Regions from separate parts of the Mesorhizobium sp. M1396 genome, predicted to be linked through region 3. Evidence: riboswitches for the same ligand, from Rfam matches in the RefSeq annotation. Region 3 holds a riboswitch; each other region holds the start of a gene.

Region 1 (4,336 bases), on a different contig from region 3:
GGAAATGGCGCCGGCGAGGATGCGGCCGTCGAGTTCGGGCAGCACGACATGCATGGCAAGGTCGGCGGGCGCCAGGCCGCGCTGGTTGTTCTGCCAGATGTCGCGGCGGGTGGTGGCGACGATAACCTGGAAGACAGGCACGCCTGCTCTGTCGAACAGGGTTTCGACGTCAGGTTCGGCACCGGAGGCGAAAGCGGTCGCGGTGATGATTGCAGAGGGTTTCAGCGCGGCAAGCGCGGTCTCGACAAAGGCGAGTGACGTTGGGTCTTTGAGGCTGGAGACGAAGATGGGGATCGGGTTGATGCCACGCTGCCGCAGAGCGTCAAACAGCGCATCGATGGGCGCGACATCAGCGGCGAGCAGCATCGAGCGGTAGAACAGGATCGGCACGACCTTTCCCTCCCCCTCGAGGGGAGGGTGGCCCGAAGGGCCGGGTGGGGTCGGTACGACCGGACTCGACGTCTCTTTGAGCCGGCGCGCTGCGGAGAGGACCCCACCCCCGGCCTGCGGCCGGACCCTCCCCTCGAGGGGGAGGGGGACGACGCCGCGTTCGGGGTCGTAGTAACCGGCTTTCGGCACTGCGACCGGCTCTGCTACGTCCGCATCAGACCCCGCCAACCTTGCCAGCCTCCGCATCAGCGCGCTCATATTCGTCGGGCCGCCCTCGCGGAAATAGTCGAGCAGGCCGTCGAGTTCTTCGCGCGGCAGCGTCGAGGCTTCGATCAGGCGCAGATCCTCGTCGCGGCATTCGCCGGGCAGCAGCGCCAGTTTTATGCCGCGCTCGCGGGCGGTCGAGGCAAGCTGGTCGCAGCCGTAGCGCCACCAGTCGTAGCCGCCGAGGATGCGGACGAGGATGATTTTGGCGTGGCGGGCGACGCTGTCGACCCAGAGGTCGACGGACATGGGATGGCGCAGATCACGCAGGGCGGCCAGCCGCATCGAGGGCAGGCGGCCGGCATCGGCCTTCCAGGCCGCTGCCAGTCCGGCGAGATCGCTGTCGGTGAAGGACAGGGCCACAATATCCGCCGGCATCTGCCGCAGATCGACCGGCTCGGCGAGGTCGTCGAGCGAGGCGGATGTCGTGGTTAGGATGTGCATCGCGACCCGTGTCCGAAATCAGCCGGCGAGTATACGCTCGATAGCCGGGCGGTTCAGCCCCTTGAGGCCGATGACGACGAGGCGCGAGCGGCGGTCGTCCGTGGCGGTCCAGGCGCGGTCATAGTAGTGGTTGACGCGCGGCCCGACGGCCTGCAGCAGCAGCCGCATCGGCTTGCCGCCGACCTCGACGAAGCCCTTTACGCGCAGCACGTTTTCTTCCTCGGCGGCGGTGGCGACGCGCTTTGCCAGTTCATCGGGATTGGCGATCGAGGCAATGTCGACGATGAACGTATCGAAGTCGTCATGCTCATGGTCGAATGCGCCGTCATGATGGGACTTGCGGTTTTCGATGTCATCCTCGACGGCCAGACCCAGGCCGAGCAGCACCGAGGGATCGACCTTGCCGTGCGACGTCGGCACGATCTTCACCGCGCGAGCGGAGTGTTCGTTGATGATGGCATTGGCGCGGGCGGTGCCGGCTGCGTCCATCAGGTCGCTCTTCGACAGGATGATCAGGTCGGCGCAGGCGATCTGGTCCTCGAACACCTCCTCGACCGGATCGTCGTGATCGAGCGTCTCATCCTGGGTGCGCTGCGCCTGCAAGGCATCCATGTCGTTGGCGACGCGGCCGTCGGCCAGCGCCGGGCCGTCGACCACGGCGATCACACCATCGACGGTGACGCGGCTCTTCACGCTTGGCCACTGGAAAGCCTGGACCAGCGGCTTGGGCAGCGCCAGGCCCGAGGTCTCGATCAGGATATGGTCGACCCTCGGCGTCAACGCCAGGATCTGGTCGAGCGCCGGGACGAAGTCGTCGGCGACGGTGCAGCAGATGCAGCCATTGGCCAGTTCGACGATGTTTTCCTCCGGGCAGGTATCGATGCCGCAGCCTTTCAGGATCTCGCCATCGATGCCGATGTCGCCGAATTCATTGACGATGATAGCAATACGCTTGCCGCCGGCGTTTTCCAGGAGATGGCGGACCAGCGTCGTCTTGCCGGCGCCGAGAAAGCCGGTGACGACGGTGCACGGAACACGGGAGACGGAAACTGTCATTTCAAGTCCTTCAGCATGTCGAGTGGAGGGATGCGGGCAACGAGGCCGCGCTTCAGGCTGTCGGGTCGGCCGCGCCACGGGATCAGGCCGTCGGTCGAGGTGGCGAAGAGCTTGGCGCCGGTAACGAGGTCGGCGCCGCTGGTCGCGGTCAGGTCACCGAAGACATAGCTCCAGCAGCCGTCGCGCAGGATGGCGGCGCTGAGACGTCGCTTGCAATTGCCGAGGCATTCAACGCCGCGGACGCGAATGTTGTCGCCAGATGCGGCGCGGCGCGTGTCGTCCGCCAGCAGTTCGCCGGCGCGAGGATGGGCGTCGGAGCCGGTCTCGTCGCGACAGGAGGCGCAGACGATCACGGTGACGCCGGCCAACGCATCATCATGCCCGGACGAAACATCCGCTGTGCCAGCCGAAAAACTGCTGTCGTGGTCCAAAGATCGGCTCCTTGCCCGGAAACCCGCCGGGCGATCGGATTCTATAGTCGCGGACGGCAGGTCTCCTGGCTCGCGGGTCATCGCCTTGGTAGCCGCCTTCCCGGGACCATCCCAGTGGCTTTAGGCCTTGGCTCTTCGCTTACAGTTGCGGGGACAGCCGCGGATTTGGGACAGATATCCCTCACCGCATTCCCTCTTGGCTCCTCTCGTTGAAGAGAAGAGACCGTCTCGACCGGGATTTAGGCTTTTGCGGGTAGCGGTGTCAACGCGAGCTTACGACACGGTTAGGTCGGCCAACGCCGGACCCAAGTCACCGGCGGACGTCACTTCGATGTGTTCGAGGCCGAGCCAGCCCTGCATCTGCTTCAATTCCTCGAACAGTTCGGCGGCGGTCCGCGGCGGGGCGCCAGCTTCGGCGTAAGCGGCGTGGACGCGCAGCACGCTGGCCGGCCGGTCGGCCTTGAGATCGACGCGCGCCACGATCCTGTCGCCGAGCAGGAACGGCAGGACGTAATAGCCGTATTGCCGCTTGTCGGCCGGCGTGTAGATCTCGATGCGGTAGTGGAAGTCGAAGAGACGCTCGGTGCGCGACCGCTCGAAGACGACCGGATCGAACGGCGCCAGCAAGGCTCGGGCCTCGACCTTGCGTGGCAGGCGGGCGTCCCGGTGAAGATAAGCCGGCTTGTCCCAGCCTTCGACACGCACCGGCAAAAGCTCGCCTGTTTCGACCAGTTCCTCCAGCCGGCCCTTCATGTCCGCCGGCGACAGCCGAAAGTAGTCGCGCAAATCGCCTGATGTCGCGATGCCGTGGGCGCGGGCCGAAATGCGCAGCAATTCGCGGTGCGCGTCCTCGGCGGCCGGCACCGGCAGATCGAGGATCGCCTGCGGCAGCACACGCTCGGGCAGATCATAGAAGCGTTCGAAACCGCGACGGTGCGCAGTGGTGATGCGCCCGGCCCAGAACAGCCATTCGAAGGCATGCTTGGAGTGGCTCCAGCCCCACCAGCCGCCCGAGCCCTTCTGGCCTTCGAGCGCGGAAGCGGCGATCGGGCCGCGATCGGCGACATGGCGGTAGATCTCTTCGATATAGGCGGCGTGTTCGCGGCCCCATTTGGCGAGGCCCAGATACATCTCATCGCCGCGCTCGGCCCGTTCCATGCGCCAGCGCATCAGCGGGTATGTCTCGACCGGCAGGAAGGAAGCCTCGTGCGCCCAGTATTCGAACACCGTGCGCTTGCGCGTCACGGCCGCGTTGTCGAGCAGAGCGAGCGGGTAGGGGCCAAGGCGCGAATAGAGCGGCATATAATGGGCGCGCACCACCGCGCTGACGGAATCGATCTGCAGCAGGCCGGTGCGGGCCAGTACCCGGGCGAAGTGCCGGCGGTTCGGCGTGCCGATTGGGCGGGGATCGAGAAACCCTTGGGCGGCAAGCGCGATGCGCCGGGCCATGGGGAGCGAAATCTTTTCCTTCATGCAGGCGTCACTCTGAGGGCGATTTGAGGGGGTGATTCCGGCCGATGCTAGCAGGGTTTTGGCGGCAACCATGTCAGGAGAGAAAAGTGGAGTAAAAAGCGAAGGAAATCAAACAAGAGCGGATCGGACCAGTTTGCCGCGATATGCCGTCCAGGTCGGTCTTTTGAACAAGGTTTGACTTGCTTCGCTGGAAGTGCTGCGCTAACCCTCGCCGCGTTGCAGCATAGGCCCTTAAAACGGTTCAGCGGTTAAACTGTCACGCTTCCGCATTAGGGTCC
Region 2 (4,336 bases), on a different contig from region 3:
CTGCTGATGTCGCTGCGCGGTTCGGTCTGCATCTATCAGGGCGAAGAGCTTGGGCTCGGCGAAGCCGACCTTCGGTTCGAGGATTTACAGGATCCCTATGGCATCCGCTTCTGGCCGGAATTCAAGGGCCGCGACGGCTGCCGCACGCCGATGGTGTGGGACGGCAGCGCCAGCAATGGCGGCTTCTCATCGGCAAAGCCCTGGCTGCCGGTGCCGGCCAAGCATATGTCGCAAGCGGTCAATGTTCAGCAGGGCGACGAGAACTCGCTGCTTGAGCACTACCGGCGCTTTCTGACCTTCCGGCGTGCCCATCCGGCACTGGCCAAGGGTGACATCACCTTCATCGAAAGCGAGGGCGACACCGTCGCCTTCACCCGCCGCGCGGGCAATGAGCAGGTCGTCTGCGTCTTCAATCTGGGAGCCGGGCCAACCGAGGTTGACCTCGGCGGCCGATCGCTGCAACCTTTGCCCGGGCACGGATTTTCGGGGCAGGCGAGCACCGGTTCCATACGGCTCGGCGGCTACGGCGCCTGGTTCGGGCGCGTCGACTGAATTTCAAATCACTTGAATTTCAAATTACTGGAGGGAAACCAATGGCCGATGTCACGCTAAGACAAGTGAAGAAGTCCTACGGCAATCTGAACATTCTCCACGGCATCGACCTCGATATCAAGTCGGGCGAATTCATCGTCTTCGTCGGCCCGTCGGGCTGCGGCAAGTCGACATTGCTGAGGTCGATCGCCGGGCTCGAGGAAATCACCTCCGGCGAGCTCAGAATAGCTGGCGAGGTCGTGAACGACGTGCCGCCGTCGAAGCGGGGCATCGCCATGGTGTTCCAGTCCTACGCGCTGTATCCGCACATGACCGTCTACGACAACATGGCGTTCTCGATGAAGATCGGGAAGGAGAACAAGGCCGAGATCGATCGGCGCGTGCGCCAGGCGGCGGAAATCCTGCAGCTGACGAAATACCTCGACCGCTTGCCCAAGGCGATGTCGGGCGGACAGCGCCAGCGCGTCGCCATTGGCCGCGCCATCGTGCGCAATCCGAAGGTGTTCCTGTTCGACGAGCCGCTGTCGAACCTTGACGCCGCACTTCGCGTCGCCACACGCATCGAGATCGCCAAGCTCAAGGAATCGATGCCCGCCACGACCATGATCTATGTCACCCACGACCAGGTCGAGGCGATGACGCTGGCCGACCGCATCGTGGTGCTCAAGGACGGCCATATCGAACAGGTCGGCACGCCGATGGACCTCTACAAGAAGCCCGGCAATCTGTTCGTTGCCCAGTTCATAGGCTCGCCGGCCATGAACATCCTGCCGGCGACCATCGACAAGACCGGAAATCCGACTGTCGTCAGCCATGTCGGCGGGCGCAAGGCGACCGTGCCGATCACGACGCCTGCTTCGGCAAAGGGTGCCGCGGTGAGCTTTGGCGTGCGACCGGAGGACCTGATCATCGCCAGCGGTGCGGACTATCTGTTCGAAGGGACGGTCGACTATGTCGAGCAGCTCGGCGAAGTCCAGCTTGTCTACATCGACATCGGCCGCGCCGACCTGCCGCTGGTGACCAAGCTGCCTGGCAATGTCGAAGTCAAGCGTGGCTCGACATTGCGCCTGAGCGCCAATGGCGAAGACCTGCATATCTTCGACACGGATGGGCGGTCCTTCGCTCTTCACGAAGCGGAGGCGAAGGCGGCCTGAGAGGTCGCACGACGATACTGCCCTGTTACAAAAACAAGAGCGGCGGGCAAGGTCCGCCGCTCTCGTTTGGAGATCAGCTTCGGCTGTTAGCGGCCGAAGAGGTTCCGGTCACTGCCCTGAGGGGCGGACTTCGGTGCATCGCCAGACGAATTGAGCAGCTTGTAGACGGGCGATTCGCTCTTGCGGATCGAGCCCGTATGCGAGGTGTCGACGTTGACGGTCGACTGCTTGTTGATGTCGGTGCCGCCAGCGTTGTCGTTGCGGGCATAGGCGCTGCCGGCGGCAATCAGAAGAGCGGCGGCAGTAAGAACAATCTTTTTCATTTTGATACTCCGTATTCTCGAATTCGATACGGCGGGTTAACCCGCCGCATCGCTGTCGGATGTTGGTTTTGGTCGGATGTTAGTTGTTGCCGAACAGGTTGCGGTCGCTGCCATGGTTGACAGGCGCCTGCGTGGCCGGCTCCGACTTCTTGACGGAAGCCGTGTACGAGCTGTCGACCGCGGCGGCAGGCTGGTCGGCGCCCTTGGAGCCAAAGTTGTCGCTGCCGGCGAAGGCACTGCCGGTGATGGCCAGAACGGCGGCGGCGGCAAGAAGGATCTTGTTCATTTTAGTCTCCTGAATTTCTGGATTTCGCCAGGACAGCGGGCAGACCCGCCGTCAACTGGGAATTGGTTGTTAGCGGCCGAAGAGGTTACGGTCGCTGCCCTGAGCGGGCGTCTGGGCAACCGGTTCCGAGGTCTTGGTGGAAGCCGTGTACGACTTGTCGACCGCGGCAGCAGGCTGATTGGCGCCGTTCGAACCGTAGTGGTCGCTACCATTAGCGAAGGCGCTGCCGGAAATGGCCAGAACGGCGGCGGCAGTGAGAATGATCTTTTTCATTTTTTTGTACTCCAGTGTCTTCTTTTCCGTCCGTCCAGCGGCGTGTCTTGGAAAGGAAATCGCGTCGTTCGGACAGCCCCGATGTGGGAGGGCATCCTCACCTTTTCCAATCACGAAGTTGTTCCGTGTGGACCATGAATCCGCCACTTGAAATTGTGCCACGGGATTCCACACGCTACTTTTTATTCATGTTTTTCAATACCTTACGTAAAATCGCCCGCTGGATCACCAACTGTTTCCAAGGGCCGGCGTTCACACCGTCCTGCACGCACCGTCAACAGAAACGAACCGTTCGGTTCGATTTTAGAACCAGCTAATGGTCACTTTTCGAAACCGTTAACCTTTTTTGGTCGCCGGCAAGGGGCTGGCTTCGATGAGATTGCAGTTGGGAATGGCCGCCGCGGAGATAGGATTTCGGCTCCGCAATCGCCAACGGAACGTTTCGCATGCGTGTCGCGCCGCATGGATACGATGTCGTTTTCATGCCGATGACGCGCCCGCGATCGTGGTTAGATCGTACCATCTCAGGTGCCGCTTCGTGACGACGAGGCGGAGAATTGGGAAGCCGGTCAGAATCCGGCGCTGCCCCCGCAACGGTGGTGGAGTTCAAGTCGCAACGGGAGACCACTGGGCAGTTGCCTGGGAAGGTGTCGCGATGGTCCGTAAGGACAACTCCAGAGCCCGGAAACCAGCCCGAGATTTCTAGACTCGACTGATCGCGGTGGGCGGTCAAGAGGTGGATAGTGCATGTCCGGCGCATCGCCGGCCTGCGTCCGATCCTTCCTCCGTCACCACCAGTTCAGTCCTTAAGAAACGAGGACAGGACATGGATATTCGCAACGACATGCTGAGGCTCTTGAACAGCCGCCGGCAAGGCTTTTCGCTAGAGCAGCCCTTCTACACCGATCCAGACTTTTTCAAGCTCGACATGGAGCTGATCTGGTATCGTGATTGGCTGTTCATCGGCCACGATTGCGAGCTGCCGAAGCCAGGCAGCTACATCACAGTTCAGATCGGCGACTATCCGGTCGTTCTTGTCCGCGACCAACAAGGCAAGATCAACGCCTTCCACAATTCCTGCCGCCATCGCGGCAGCCGGGTCTGCAACACAGACAAGGGCACGGCGGCAAAGCTGGTCTGCCCCTATCACCAATGGACCTATGAGCTCGACGGCCGGCTGCTGTTTGCCCGCCAGATGGCCGACGGTTTCGACAAGAGTGAGTTCAGCCTGAAGCCGGTCGCCTGCGAGAGCGTCGGCGGCTACATCTTCATCTGCCTGGCCAGGGAGCCCGCCGATTTCGCGCCGATGCGGGCGATGATCGAACCTTATCTTTTGCCGCACCGGTTGCGCGAAGCAAAGATCGCCTTCGAGAGCACGATCATCGAGAAGGGCAACTGGAAGCTGGTCTGGGAAAACAATCGCGAGTGCTATCACTGCGTCGCCAATCATCCCGAGCTGTGCAAGACCTTCCCGGAAGCGCCTACCGTGACCGGCGTCAACGGCGCCGACAGCGACCCTGAAATGGTCGCGCATTGGGCCAAATGCGAGGCATCAGGCCTGCCGAGCAAGTTCCGCATCGATCCGGCCGGGCAGTACCGCGCCACCCGCGCGCCGCTGTTGCGCGATGCCGTCAGCTACACCATGACCGGCAAGCTGGCGGTGAAGAAGAACCTCTCCGACACTGTCTCCGCCGACAGGATCGGAACCTTGATGCACTATCACTATCCGACGACCTGGAACCACATCC
Region 3 (4,336 bases):
ATGACTACTATGTTTTCCGCGTGGCGCCGCTGCGCAACGTTGCACTCACCGCGCCATACTTTCATTCGGGCAAGGTTTGGGATCTGAAACAGGCCGTCGCTATTATGGGGACCACCCAGCTTGGCGTAGTACTGGCGGACGAAGAAGTTGATCTGCTTGTTGCCTTCCTCAACTCGCTGACCGGAGAGGCACCCGAGGTCACCTATCCCATCTTACCCTCCGAAACGGCGACAACGCCCCGGCCTGTAACGCAGATCTCAGGAAAATAAGGGCCAACTGGCTGCGGACGTCGCAATCGAAAATGATTGCGGCTTTTACTTGGGCCACACGAATTGCCACGTCCATCTCCGAATTGGCGGGACACGCTAGCAATACCCGAAACCTGCAACCTCGCCCGTAGTCTGCGCAAATCAACTGGGGAAGCGGACAGACGCGCAGCATCATATGCAGCATCATATATTGTCGCCGCCTGAGCGAACATGCCAAGCAGTCTACGTTGAGAAACGACGTGTGTACGATTTGTTCGAGGCGCGGGGCCTGTATGTTCCCAAGGACCAATACTATAGCGTGGTGTCACATTTATATTTCTGCGGGATGAGGACACGTGCCGAAGGAAAATTGCACATTTTCGCCGTGTGGCTTATTTTCAAGAGTGTGATCGGTTTGGCATATTCCCGGCCGACATCCGCCAGCCGGCAACTCCCCACACGGTGAGGAAGAGAAGCCTTACGCCTGCACTTTCTGCCGGAGCGCGCGTGCTGCAGCGACCATGTTCATGAGGGCAGGGCGGACCTCCTCCCATTTGCGTGTTTTGAGGCCACAGTCCGGGTTTATCCACAGTTGGCCGTCGGACAGTCGCTCGCGGGCAAGCATGACTAAGTCCGAAATCTCGCCGACTTCCGGGACGCGTGGTGAGTGAATATCATAGACGCCGGGACCGATTTCGTTCGGATATTTGGAGCTCGTGAAGGCGTCCAACAGTTCCATCTTCGAGCGCGACGTCTCAATCGAAATGACATCCGCATCCATTCCAGCAATCGCGTGAATGATCTCGTTGAACTCCGAATAGCACATGTGGGTATGAATTTGAGTCGCGTCCTTTACACCCGTTGAAGCGATCCGGAAACATTCGACAGCCCAGTCGAGATAGACTTTCCAGTCAGATTGGCGCAGTGGCAATCCTTCGCGAAACGCGGCCTCATCGATCTGGACCATCCTTGCGCCGGATCTTTCGAGATCCGTCACTTCGTCGCGGATGGCGAGCGCGATCTGGCGGCAGGCTTCGGAGCGGGGTACGTCGTCGCGAACAAAAGACCAGTTGAGAATGGTGACTGGGCCTGTGAGCATTCCCTTCACGGGCTTTTCCGTAAGCGACTGGGCGAATTGCCACCAGCGCACTGTCATCGGATTGCGCCTCGATACGTCGCCGAAAATGATGGGGGGACGCACGTAGCGCGACCCATAGCTTTGTACCCAGGCATGCTGGGTGAGCGCGAAGCCGGACAACTGCTCGCCGAAATGCTGTACCATGTCGTTTCGCTCGAACTCACCGTGCACCAGCACGTCCAGCCCGATCTCTTCCTGCCAGCGAATTGCAGCCTCGATCTCCTTCTTCAGGAACGTCTCATAGTCGACATAGCTCAGCTGGCCCTTCGCATGAGCGGCCCGCGCCTTGCGTACCTGCGGCGTCTGCGGGAAGGACCCGATGGTCGTCGTCGGGAACGGCGGCAGCCCGAGTGAGCCGGCTTGGACTCTGGAGCGCTCGCCAAAAGCGCTCTCTCGTCGCTTCGCGCTGTCCTCAATGCTAGCGATCCGCCCCTGAACAAGCGGGTCATGGATCCTCGTGGATGTCACGCGCGTGGCGGCAGCCTCGGCAGACGCTTTCAACGCGGCTGCCACCGCATCCCTGCCTTGGGACAGGGCCCGGGCCAGCAAGACCAGCTCGTCGGTCTTCTGGGCCGCGAAGGCGAGCCACGACCTGATGTCGGCGTCGAGTTCCGTCTCCATGCGCAGATCAATCGGCACATGCAGCATCGAGCAAGAAGGCGCGATCTCGACGCGGTCCAAGGGCCAGCCGGCGACGATCGGTTTGATGCGGTCGAGAATGGCGGGCAGGTTCCCACGCCAGACGTTGCGGCCATCGATCAAGCCAAGCGAGAGCACCAGATCCTTCGGAGCGAGCCGACCCACCGTTTCCAGCTGCTCGGGAGCGCGCACGAGATCAATATGCAGCCCGGCCAGGGGCAGAGAAACCGCGGTTTCGAGATTGTCTCCCAGCGACCCGAAATACGTAGCCAGCATGATCTTCAGCTCGGGCGCGGCTTTCGACAGCTGGCCATAGGCGAATTCGAACGCAGCTCGTTCGTTCGGGTTCAGATCGAGGACAAGCGCTGGCTCATCGATCTGCACCCAGTCGGCTCCCGACAGCTTCAGCTTCTGCAGGACTTGCTCGTAAACGGGCAGCAGCCGCGGTAGGAGCGCGATGGGACCGAACCCCTCGGCAGGCGATTTCGCCAGCTTGAGGAAGGTGATGGGTCCAAGGATGACTGGGCGTGTGTGAATGCCGAGAGCTTTAGCCTCGAGGAAGTAATCGACCGGCTTCGATGAAGAGAGTGCGAACGTCTGATCATCATCGAGTTCCGGCACAATGTAGTGGTAGTTGGTGTCAAACCACTTGGTCATTTCCATCGCGGTTACACCAGGTCCATGAGCCTCCTCCTGGTGACCAGCGTGTCCACAATCCTCCGTCTGACCCTGGTTGCCGCGCGCCATTGCGAAGTAGATGTCAAGTGGGACCTCGCCGCTATTCCAGCCGTAACGGGATGGAACGGCCCCGACCATGGCTGCGGTGTCGAGCACATGGTCGTAAAGCGAGAAGTCGTTCGACGGGATTTTCGACACGCCGCGATCGCGCTGCTCTTCCCAGCTAGCGGCACGGAGCGCCTTCGACGTCGTGAGAAGGTCGCCAGCGGACGATGTTCCGGACCAGTAGCTTTCAAGCGCGAATTTCAGTTCTCGCCGACGACCGAAGCGCGGCACGCCGAGCGTTGCTACAGGAATTTCCTGAGAGTCAGTCATGTCATACCCCGATGGTTGGGGCGCCGATGACAAGGAAGGCGCTAGCAGACCGGCACGAACGCCGGCTCGCAGCGGCCACCGAGACACCCCGCCCGTGGACGTAATTCGCCGTGGCAGGTCTCCTGGCTCGCGGGGTCATAGCCTCTACCCGTCTTCCTGAGGGTATTCGCCTCAGTGACATGAGTGGGGTTGGCTCGCCGCTAACAGTTGCGGGGGCAGCGCCGGCATTGCACCGGCTTCCCTCTTAGCTCCGCTGCGGCAGCGCCGCACGCGAGAACCACGACACGCAGACAATCACAGCAGTCCGCTCTTTTGTCAATGACGCATAACGAAATGTTTATGTCGTTATGTGATTTCGCTTTTATGCTTGTCTAACATTGTGAAATATTCAGTCGCCCATTGGCGGCGCTGCTCCGCTGCCACCATTGTCCAACTAATGGATCCCTGTCGGGCTGCGACATCCCTCGCAGGTCGCCGATGAAGGATTTCGGACAAGACTTCAAGCGCGTGACAACGTCATTAGAATGCAGAAGATCGCATTGGTGGCGATGTTTAACGATGCGGCCGCAAGCCGTGCGTGCGTGGTAGAAGCGGTTTTCTCGGAGTGAGCGCCAAACCGTGGTCCGAGGGGAATTGGCACGCCAGTCGTCATCACGGGTGACTAGGCAATCGTGATGACTCCGCTCGGCGGCAAGAGACCACACTGACGGAGCCTGGCTCAAGGGTCTGATGCAAAGCCCGACTGTGGTCCCGATAAGCCGCTTAAGCCGCATTCAGGCGGTCAGTATAAGTATCTCTCTCTCCAAGCGCTCGGCATTGAGGGATGCGCAAATGCAGGCAAAGCTCGCGTGCTTCATATTCTGCATCATACGATCGGCAGGACCCAGTTTTTATCCAGTGCACGCGTCAGCGCGGTGTGCAATTCTGGCTCGGTCCGATACGAAGGCATTTGGGCCTCGCTGATCCAGCCCAAGCCAACATAGTGGAAGTGATCCGCAGGGACCGTAACCCGGCTGCTGTCCAGTTGCCGAACGAAGTCCGCTGACCAATGGTGGATCGTATACGCTTCAAGTTTGTCCATCATCCTCCGCCAGCGTTGGATGCGTTCTTCGCGCGGCATGCTGGCCGCTCTTGAGATCGCGGTAGCTATCTCGTCGGAGAGCCTCGGATTTACCAGCAGGGCGTCCTCGCCGAAGTCTTCGGCCGCGCCGGCAAACTTCGATAACACCAGAACGCCAGGGTCGCTCGGATCTTGTGC

What was found. A riboswitch is a leader RNA that binds a small molecule or an ion and turns the genes downstream of it on or off. The one in region 3 is predicted to bind cobalamin.
Region 1: linked by a shared signal. The riboswitch ahead of NKH02_RS20410 (DUF1636 family protein) and the one ahead of metE (5-methyltetrahydropteroyltriglutamate--homocysteine S-methyltransferase) in region 3 are both predicted to bind cobalamin.
Region 2: linked by a shared signal. The riboswitch ahead of NKH02_RS13390 (aromatic ring-hydroxylating oxygenase subunit alpha) and the one ahead of metE (5-methyltetrahydropteroyltriglutamate--homocysteine S-methyltransferase) in region 3 are both predicted to bind cobalamin.

Annotation. Positions count from the first base shown of each region.
Region 1 is NZ_JAMYLA010000031.1:29,009-33,344, reverse strand. It holds gene NKH02_RS20420 (cobaltochelatase subunit CobN) at 1-1,098, opposite strand, end outside; gene cobW (cobalamin biosynthesis protein CobW) at 1,117-2,154, opposite strand; gene NKH02_RS20410 (DUF1636 family protein) at 2,151-2,585, opposite strand; cobalamin riboswitch at 2,624-2,827, opposite strand; gene NKH02_RS20405 (winged helix-turn-helix domain-containing protein) at 2,859-4,058, opposite strand.
Region 2 is NZ_JAMYLA010000017.1:14,689-19,024, reverse strand. It holds gene bglA (beta-galactosidase BglA) at 1-552, shown strand, start outside; gene NKH02_RS13410 (ABC transporter ATP-binding protein) at 594-1,706, shown strand; gene NKH02_RS13405 (DUF680 domain-containing protein) at 1,793-2,029, opposite strand; gene NKH02_RS13400 (DUF680 domain-containing protein) at 2,109-2,315, opposite strand; gene NKH02_RS13395 (DUF680 domain-containing protein) at 2,385-2,588, opposite strand; cobalamin riboswitch at 3,098-3,299, shown strand; gene NKH02_RS13390 (aromatic ring-hydroxylating oxygenase subunit alpha) at 3,415-4,336, shown strand, end outside.
Region 3 is NZ_JAMYLA010000050.1:21,873-26,208, reverse strand. It holds gene NKH02_RS26685 (cytochrome-c peroxidase) at 1-269, shown strand, start outside; gene metE (5-methyltetrahydropteroyltriglutamate--homocysteine S-methyltransferase) at 727-3,078, opposite strand; cobalamin riboswitch at 3,174-3,375, opposite strand; gene NKH02_RS26675 (alpha,alpha-trehalose-phosphate synthase (UDP-forming)) at 3,944-4,336, opposite strand, start outside.